DNA from 3 places in the Desertibacillus haloalkaliphilus genome. Region 2 is predicted to be linked to each of the others. Evidence: riboswitches for the same ligand, from Rfam matches in the RefSeq annotation. Region 2 holds a riboswitch; each other region holds the start of a gene.
What was found. A riboswitch is a leader RNA that binds a small molecule or an ion and turns the genes downstream of it on or off. The one in region 2 is predicted to bind thiamine pyrophosphate.
Positions count from the first base shown of each region.

Region 1: another riboswitch for thiamine pyrophosphate. It lies ahead of KH400_RS09165 (acetylornithine deacetylase); the one in region 2 lies ahead of thiE (thiamine phosphate synthase).
Region 3: another riboswitch for thiamine pyrophosphate. It lies ahead of thiC (phosphomethylpyrimidine synthase ThiC); the one in region 2 lies ahead of thiE (thiamine phosphate synthase).

Region 1 is NZ_JAHPIV010000007.1:44,936-48,226, reverse strand. It holds gene tenA (thiaminase II) at 1-114, opposite strand, end outside; gene KH400_RS09165 (acetylornithine deacetylase) at 126-1,418, opposite strand; TPP riboswitch at 1,593-1,691, opposite strand; gene aceA (isocitrate lyase) at 2,070-3,291, shown strand, end outside.
Region 2 is NZ_JAHPIV010000002.1:320,736-324,026, reverse strand. It holds gene KH400_RS03915 (thiazole synthase) at 39-821, opposite strand; gene thiS (sulfur carrier protein ThiS) at 827-1,024, opposite strand; gene thiE (thiamine phosphate synthase) at 1,026-1,655, opposite strand; TPP riboswitch at 1,790-1,897, opposite strand; gene KH400_RS03900 (YqgU-like beta propeller domain-containing protein) at 1,962-3,101, opposite strand; gene aspA (aspartate ammonia-lyase) at 3,256-3,291, opposite strand, start outside.
Region 3 is NZ_JAHPIV010000012.1:118,899-122,189, reverse strand. It holds gene KH400_RS14520 (aspartate kinase) at 1-780, opposite strand, end outside; TPP riboswitch at 1,088-1,199, shown strand; gene thiC (phosphomethylpyrimidine synthase ThiC) at 1,378-3,147, shown strand.

The DNA.
Region 1 (3,291 bases), on a different contig from region 2:
TTTGAATTTGTCAACATCTAAAGTACCATGGCCGATGCCTTGGACAAAGGGGTGATCATGGCTCTTTCTCCATACGGTTTCTGCACTTTTATGTAGTCGGTCTGAAAATTTCATCGTAATCACTCCTAATTATGTTTAGATTTTTTTGTATGACACCACTCATAGATAAATTGAATCATTACTTTTGTAAACTGAAGAAGTTGGTCAATCGGGACATGTTCATTAACTGCGTGTGCGTTCTGCAAATCACCAGGCCCATAGATGACAGTCGGAATGCCGGCTTCAGCTAACCAGCCGCCATCAGTGACAGTAGGTGACATCCCAATAGTTGGTAAAGTACCTGTTGAGTGTTGGTGTGATGAAGCAAGTGTTTTAAGCCCAGGCCACTCGTTATTAATCGCTAATGAAGGAAAGATCTCTCCGCGATCTTCAATCATTGATTGACCACCCCAATCAAATGTCGGAGGGTGTTCGCGTAGCCATGGATCAGCAGCGGCAACGTTCAAAACATGCTCTTCAATTTCTTTAATAATGTCCTCATGATTTTCATCAGGATAGAAGTGGACGGTAATCCATAGGGAACACTTGTCGGCAATAAATGCTGCATGCCTACCACCTTCAATGACAGCTGGGTTAATGGTATTCATTCCAGCAGGGAACCCTGGGTATGATTTTGTTACCGCCCAATGCTGTTCTAGCGATTGTAACCCTTCAATAATTTTCATCATCTTTTCAATCGCGCTTGCTCCAAACAAGCTTCCGCCGGCATGAAGCATGTTTCTTCTTGTTGCATCGTGAAAGGTTTTCGGACTTTGAACAGTAATCCATCCCGTGATTACACCGCCTTGACCTTGGATGTGACAGTCAGATGTGTCGACGACAACCGCAAAATCGGCATCATAACCTCTGCGGCAACATTCCAATGTTCCTGCTTCTCCAACTTCTTCGCCGATGACAGATTGATAGATAAGATCCCCTGGCAGTTTGACACCTGCTTCCTTAAGAAGTTTAATCGCAAATAGCGAAGCGGCTTTTCCAGCCTTCATATCTGCAGTTCCGCGTCCATAGATGTTGCCATCTTTAATCACGGGATCGAAAGGGTCAGTGTTCCAGCCTTCACTATCATCAACTTCAGCAACATCGATATGACCATTAATAATGAGGCTATTGTAGTAATCAGGTTCTGTCCCTTTTAATGTTCCGACTACGTTAGGATCTCCTTTGTATACATCCCATTTATCAATAGAGAAGCCGAGGTCTTCTAGGTAGGAGGCAATGTATGTTTGAGCAGCTACAGTGTTGCGAGCGGGTGGACTTGGTGTTTTATAGCGCACTAATGCCTGAACGAGCTCAAGTAGTTCATCTTTTCTGTTGTCTACTTCCCGTTGAACCTGATGGGGGTCAATCGTCTGTTTCATATGTTTCACTCCTTTTTGTTTGTTATGAGTTTGTAGTATGTAGGTTCTTGGGAGATTTAATGTTGCTATGGCTATAAACCAAAAAGAAAACCACTCCAACATAAGGAGTGGTTTGGTTTAACAATTGGACATGGACCAATGTCAATCTATTCAGAAAACCATTGATCGATGTACGATGTATCCCATCCACTTCCCTACGCTAGTATTATCTAGATCAGGTTAAGGGTTAAGGCGAAGGCCTCTCTCAGCACGATGGCACCCCTAGTGGTCATCTTTTAAGTTAACAACAAAGTAACATAGTTTACTATTTAATACAAGGAAGAAGTGAGAGACCTAACAATCGGTTTATTATCTGAATATTTAAACTTTTATTTAAAGATGAGAAAATTCTAAAAAGTGGTTGTATTTTACAAAAGTCTGTTATATTATAATACCAGAAATAAAAACACTGTATTAACACAGCGAGAAAGAAATTTACTACATACCATTAAGTTGAAGGTAGGGGTGATTGCTCAGATTAGGAGATTTCGTGTGATTGGCCAGCTGATAAGCTAAATGTTTAATGCAGACGATCGCGTGAAAGCTATTGTAGTCGTCGGGACTGAATGTAGAGGGGAATCATTTAATTTCAAAAAAGGGAGATGGAGTATTATGACAAACGTAAACATTCAAGAGGAAGCTAGAAAATTACAAGAAAGCTGGGAAAATGATTCACGCTGGAATGGCATCGAAAGACCATATTCAGCTGAAGATGTCATTCGCTTACGAGGCTCTGTTCAAATTGAACATACACTTGCTCGTCGTGGAGCGGAAAAGTTATGGACGTTAATTAATGAAGAACCATTTGTAAACGCACTAGGTGCCTTAACAGGTGGGCAAGCGGTACAACAAGTAAAAGCTGGCCTTAAGGCGATCTACTTAAGTGGCTGGCAAGTGGCGGCAGATGCAAACTTAGCTGGACAAATGTATCCTGACCAAAGCTTGTATCCTGCAAACAGTGTACCTCAAGTCGTAAAACGGATTAATCAATCATTACAACGTGCAGACCAAATTCAACACCTTGAAGGAGAAGGTGACATTGATTATTTTGCTCCGATCGTTGCTGATGCTGAAGCTGGATTCGGTGGTCAATTAAACGTATTCGAACTAATGAAAGGTATGATTGAAGCAGGCGCTGCTGGCGTTCACTTTGAAGATCAGCTGGCCTCTGAGAAAAAATGTGGTCACCTTGGTGGTAAAGTATTAATCCCAACGCAAACAGCGGTACGTAACTTAACGGCTGCTCGACTAGCTGCAGATGTAAGTGGTGTTCCAACGCTTCTAGTTGCAAGAACAGATGCGGATGCTGCTGACTTAATTACTTCAGATGTAGATCCGACAGATCACGAGTTTATTACAGGAGAGCGTACGCCAGAAGGATTCTATCGTACAAATGCTGGTATCGATCAAGCGATTGCACGTGGGTTAGCTTATGCGCCATATGCTGATTTAATCTGGTGTGAAACATCAAAACCAAGTCTTGAAGAAGCACAAAAATTTGCTGATGCGATTCATGCGAAATTCCCAGGCAAAATGCTTGCTTATAACTGCTCACCTTCATTTAACTGGGAAGCAAACCTTGATAAAGATACGATTGAAACATACCAAGTTGAACTTGGTAAAATGGGCTACAAGTTCCAATTCGTTACGCTTGCTGGTTTCCATGCTCTTAACCATAGCATGTTTGAACTTGCTCACGGCTACAAAACTCGTGGAATGGGTGCATACTCTGAGCTTCAACAAGCTGAGTTTGCTAGTGAAGCAAAAGGATATTCAGCAACACGTCACCAACGTGAAGTTGGTACAGGGTATTTTGATGAAGTTTCTCAAGTTG
Region 2 (3,291 bases):
CTGAGTTATGCCGTCACTTATGTGATAACCCCAACAGGTTATTTGATCATGTGAGTTTCATAGCCACTGCTTGCTGTCGCATAACGCTTCTTCGGTATTCGCCCCGCTAGATATGACAAGCGCCCTGCTTCAATTGCATGCTTCATTGCTTTTGCCATTGTCACTGGGTCTTTTGCTTTTGCAACAGGTGTATTCATTAACACACCATCTACCCCTAACTCCATCGCTTGAACGATATCTTGAGCAGACCCTAGACCAGCATCAACGATGATTGGAACATTCGCTTCTTCAACAATCAATGATAAATTGTAAGGATTTAGAATTCCTAATCCCGTTCCAATCGGAGCACCACCTGGCATCACCGCAGCTGCCCCTGCTTCTTCAAGTCGCTTACAAATGACTGGATCATCAGATGTATAAGGGAGCACAACAAAACCCTCATTTGCTAATACTTCTGTTGCTTTTAGGGTTTCAATTGGATCGGGTAGTAATGTCTTTTCATTAACACTTACTTCAATTTTAATCCAATTACTTAACCCAGATGCCTTTGCAAGTCGTGCAATACGGATCGCTTCCTCCGCTGTTTTTGCCCCTGATGTGTTTGGTAAGTACGTAAACGTTTGCCCTTCTAGGTGCTGCAAAATAGCATCCTCATCTGGCGCCTCAAGGTTAACACGTCGAATTGCAAATGTTAACACCTCTGTACCTGATGCTTTGATCGCTTCATTTTGGACAAATGGATTCGGGTAACGCCCCGTTCCTAAGAAAAATCGTGATGATAGCTCTTTTCCTGCAATAACTAATTTATCGTTTGTTTTCATAGGGTTCACCCTCCTCCTACAAAATGAACAAGCTCTATTTTCATACCTTCTTTTAGCTCTGTATCTTCCCAATCTTCACGATCAACAATTTCCCCATTGATCTCTGTTACGACAAGGTTGCCTTCTAATTGGTAATGTTTGACGACTTCATCAAGTTTCGAAACATCTAGTTGTTTCTCTTCGCCATTAATATAAAGTAGCATCTTAGCTCTCCTCACCGTTAATTTTTTTAATAAACGTTTCACAGGTTCCTTTCACATCATCACTACCGACAATTTCACTAATCGCACAAATTCTCATCGCACCAGCTGCTAGTACCTGATCGACGTTATGAAGCTTAATCCCTCCAATGGCAACAAAGGGAATGTTTATTTCCCTTGCAATTTGGCTAACATAATCCGTTGTAACAGGGTCTACAACATCTTCCTTGCTATTGGTTGGGAATACAGGCCCAACACCAATATAATCTGCCCCATCCCGCTCAGCTGCTCTCGCTTCTTCAATCGCATGAGTAGAGATGCCAATGATCTTGTCATTTCCAACAATTTTTCTCGCTTCTTGAATAGGAAGATCATCTTGACCAAGATGAATGCCATCTGCATCAACGGCAAGTGCAACATCAATATGGTCGTTCACTATAAATGTGACATTATGCTTATTCGTTAATTCTCTCAATTTACGTGCCTTTTGCAAAACATCTCGTTTACTACTTTTTTTATCACGGAGTTGAATAATATCAACTCCACCAAGAATCGCTTCTTCCATCACTTTTGTAAGCTCGCGACCTCTGTGAAATTCTTCTCCGGTAATTGCATACAGTTTAAAATCCTTCATAACTGTCCCTACCCTTCTATCGTCTTCATTCCTCTCGTTGCTCCAGTTAGGAATTAGATTGGAAGATTCCTTCCATATAGTACTATCAATGCAAATAACCATAACCCAACGACGTGGATTACGGCTAAAGTTCATCATTCATTAGTCGACTTTCCTACGCTGGGATCTCCAGATCAGGTTCAAGGGTAAAAGGAAACACCTTTTTCTCAGCCTACTCACGATAGACACCCCTAGTCTTTTCAAATGTAGTACCATCAATCTCTATTATGACATAAATTAATAAGAATACAACAATTGTTCCATCGTTTAAAAACGATTTGATTGCACGAACAAATCAACCATTTGATTTCCATTAAGATCAATGAGGTGTTCATATTGGTAGCCATACAACATCGATTCCCCATCAGGCGATAGTTTCAACGGTGCATCATTTTCCACTTCAATGATCACTTCTTCATCTCCAGAACGAATATCAAGTGCTACTAACTCAAATCCATCCTCATAATCAACGTAATTACCACTATAGAAAGGTCTCAAATAGTAAAAAATACTGTTCATTTGGTCAAATGTGAAATAAGGGACCCACCATTGCTCAGAATACGTATTTAATATTGGAACCTCAATTTGACGAATCGTCTCGTTTTCTTTGAAAAAGGTATACGTGGACATCAGTTCATCGATTGAATCAACATCAATGATCAAATAGTTGTGATTAGGAAATGAAAAAAATGATAAAATGTCCTCTTCGACTAACACTTTTTGGTTTGTCTTCATATCATAAGAGAACAAAGAAGAAAAATAACTCGGCTCGTCTTGATCCCAATGTAAATACCCTAGCCGATTTATATCTAGCCACTGGATAAACGTCTGGTCTAATTCGATTGGAGAAATTTGACCGTTAGCGACATTAACATAGTATAATTGCGATTCCCAGTTCGGCAAAAATGAAACAACAACAAGTTCTTCTGGCTGATAAGGATTCCAAAACACGGAGTAATCTTCACCTAACTCTTGTATTTGATAACGAATAAAGCCATCGCGATCTATTAGGTATAATGATACATCGTAGTCTCGAGTCACCGTTTCAATGGCGTAATAACTATAATCATGGTTCGCAGTCACATTTGAAATAGCTTCCTCGGTTTGAAAGAATCCCTGCTCGTCACCGTTTGTAACATTATGCTTAAGCAACCTCGCGATGCCTTCTTCATCTTTTAAATACAAAACAGTATGTTCATCGAACCATTCACTTATTTCAATAAAAGAACGAGAAGAACTGGTCTTAATAGGATATCGTACATTATGGCCATAAAATTCTGAGGGGATTTGCCGTTTTTCATGGAGATTCAGCAGTCGATCACTTGCTACTATCACATCTTTATCCGCATACTGACACCCTGATAATAGAAAGATAAATAAACTAATTACGATGAGCACTCTTTCCATTTTCTCCCCCGTTCACTTTTTATTCTCTTTTTCCATTTGAGGTTGTTTTTTGACCTCACCTATTATCTCATTTTTACTCACAACTCTCAATTCATACGTTGACGAATTCAAAAAGCGGGACATCACCTGCGACATCCCGCTCCTTCTGACGATTTTAATTAAAAATGTAATGTGCTCCTGCAATACCTGG
Region 3 (3,291 bases), on a different contig from region 2:
TTCATCATGGAATACTGAGAACCCTGCATAAGAAAGCTCACGCATTTCACGATACGTTAACCGTTTTATCTCAACTGGACCATCAACAACCTTCGGATTAGCTGCATAAACCGAGTCAACATCTGTAAAGTTTTCATACAAATCAGCCTTGATTCCTGCTGCAACAATTGAACCCGTAATGTCAGAGCCTCCACGTGGAAACGTGACAAGCGTTCCTTCTGGTGAGTAACCAAAGAATCCTGGGAAGACAAGAACTCCTGGACGCTCACGAAGCTTGAATAAGTTTTCATAGGCTTCCGGCAATACTTGAGCATTCCCTGGCTCATCACTTACAAGTAAACCTGCATCCCTAGGGTTCACATATTGAGCTTCAATTCCCTTACTCTCCAAATAAAAGGCGATTAATTTTGCATTGTTATCCTCACCGCTTGCCTTAATGGCATCCATAAACTTACCTTCATTTGAAGTATCAGCGGCTAAGCGCTCTTTAAGATCGCTTTCAATCGTATCAATAATTTCACTTGACAGTTCAAGGCCTTTTGCAATCTGTTCATAACGATCGACAACAGCTGCTAACTCTGCATCTGCACTGCCTTCGCTTAAATAGGTTTCACCTAGTTTTATTAATAAGTCCGTTACTTTTGTATCTTCATCATTACGCTTCCCCGGTGCTGAAACGACAATAACTTTTCGTTCTGGGTCATCTGTAATCACTGATGCGACTTTTCGAATTTGTTCTGCACTCGCTACTGATGTTCCACCAAATTTAGCTACCTTCATCTTCTCTCTCCCAACTCCAATGTTTGTTTTGTGTTCGCTAACATTTTGACAATTCTAAATTTAACATAGCTTTACACGTAAAGCAAAACGAATCTGCCAGCTTTATCTTTCATACAGTTTGATATAGTTTCATCAGCCACAGTGATACCCGCATCACGCTTATTTTTACCTAATCAATCTCATTCACTAGCAAATAGTAACAAATCACCTTGTAAATCAAACACTAGTCAGAACATACAAGCCCAATTAAATTTTCCGAATTTTAGTTGCAAATGGTTATAAACTTTAGTATGATTCAACTGTACAACTAAAGACAAACGGGAGCTTGATCGAATCAAGCTGAGAGGACAACTAGTGAGTTGTCGACCGGTGAACCTGAACTAGGTAATGCTAGCGGAGGGATTATATTTATCTATGTATGGATACGTATGCCTATCAGACCGCTTGCTAGCGGTCTTTTTTACGTTTAAGTAATGATGACAATAGTGGTTTACGTATTATACCTTACTTTTTATTACAAAAATGTAAATATAACCCTCCTACTAGAGTTCACTTTCTACCATGAGAGTAAAATTCTATTTTTAGGAGGATCATCGTATGAAAAATCAATCTACTCTTACCCTATCATCAACATTCCCCAATAGTTCAAAGGTGTATCTTGAAGGTTCAAGAAAGGACATTCGGGTGCCTGTACGCGAAATTAAACTTCACCCGACAGATAATAACGGTCAAAAAGAGATCAATCAGCCGTTTCAAGTCTATGATACAAGCGGTCCCTACACAGATCCTCATTATTCTGTAGACGTTCGCAAAGGACTTCCTACCATTCGTCAACAATGGATTTTAGAACGTGAAAATGTAGAAGAATATGATGGAAGAAATATTAAACCTGAAGATAACGGCTTTAAAACCACCCAAGACAAAAACGAGGTTGAAATGTTTGATACACGCCAACGAAAGCCTCTTCGTGCCAAAAAAGAAAGAAATGTTACACAACTCCATTATGCCCGCCAAGGAATGATTACCCCTGAAATGGAGTTTATCGCTATTCGTGAAGGCCTTTCCCCTGAATTTGTACGAAAAGAAGTTGCAGAGGGACGAGCCATTATTCCGGTAAACATCAACCATCCGGAAAGTGAACCGATGATTATTGGTCGCAATTTTCATACGAAAATTAATGCAAACATCGGAAATTCAGCTGTCAGCTCGTCGATTGAAGAAGAAGTTGAGAAGATGACATGGGCTACCCGTTGGGGGGCTGATACGATTATGGATCTGTCAACAGGAAAGCATATCCACACAACAAGAGAGTGGATCATTCGTAATTCTCCTGTACCGATTGGAACCGTACCTATTTATCAGGCGCTTGAAAAGGTAAATGGTGTTGCTGAAGACCTTTCTTGGGAAGTTTATCGTGATACATTAATTGAACAAGCTGAACAAGGGGTTGACTACTTTACAATTCACGCTGGTGTTCTGTTACGGTATATTCCACTTACTGCAGATCGTGTTACAGGTATCGTTTCTCGTGGCGGCTCGATTATGGCAGCATGGTGTCTCGCGCATCACGAAGAAAACTTTTTATACACTCATTTTGAAGACATTTGTGACATCTTAAAACAATATGATATTGCATTTTCTTTAGGAGATGGTCTTCGTCCTGGCTCCATTGCTGATGCTAACGACGAAGCACAATTTGCCGAATTAGAAACGCTCGGAGAGTTAACAAAAATTGCATGGAAACACGATGTTCAAGTGATGGTTGAAGGTCCAGGACATGTACCAATGCACAAAATTAAAGAAAACATGGATCGTCAGCTTGACGTATGCGAGGAAGCACCGTTCTATACATTAGGTCCATTAACGACAGATATTGCACCAGGCTATGACCATATTACATCAGCGATTGGTGCTGCCATGATTGGTTGGTTCGGAACAGCGATGCTTTGTTATGTGACACCAAAGGAACATCTAGGGTTACCGAACAAAGATGATGTCCGTGAAGGTGTGATCACCTACAAAATTGCCGCTCATGCCGCCGATTTAGCCAAGGGTCATCCGAATGCACAAAAGCGTGATGATGCCCTATCAAAAGCGCGGTTTGAGTTCCGCTGGTATGATCAATTTAATCTATCACTTGATCCTGAAAAAGCGTTGAGCTTCCATGATGAAACACTCCCTGCTGAAGGTGCAAAATCAGCCCACTTTTGCTCGATGTGTGGTCCGAAGTTTTGTAGCATGCGCATTACACAAGATATTCGTAACCAAGCAAAAGAAAAGGGTCTCAAGGAAGATCAACTTCTAAAAGAGGAACTTGAGAACAAATCTAAGGAATTCCGGGAAAAAGGCAGTAAAATCTACCAATAAATAACGATCTCAATTCCTCATTATCAGGATTAAACAAATGGCGAACAATTCATGCCTATCAACTCAAGGGGCACACATACAACCTCATCCTCTCCAACCGATGACAGGTAGGATAATAGAGAACTTAAACATGCTTAAGAGGGC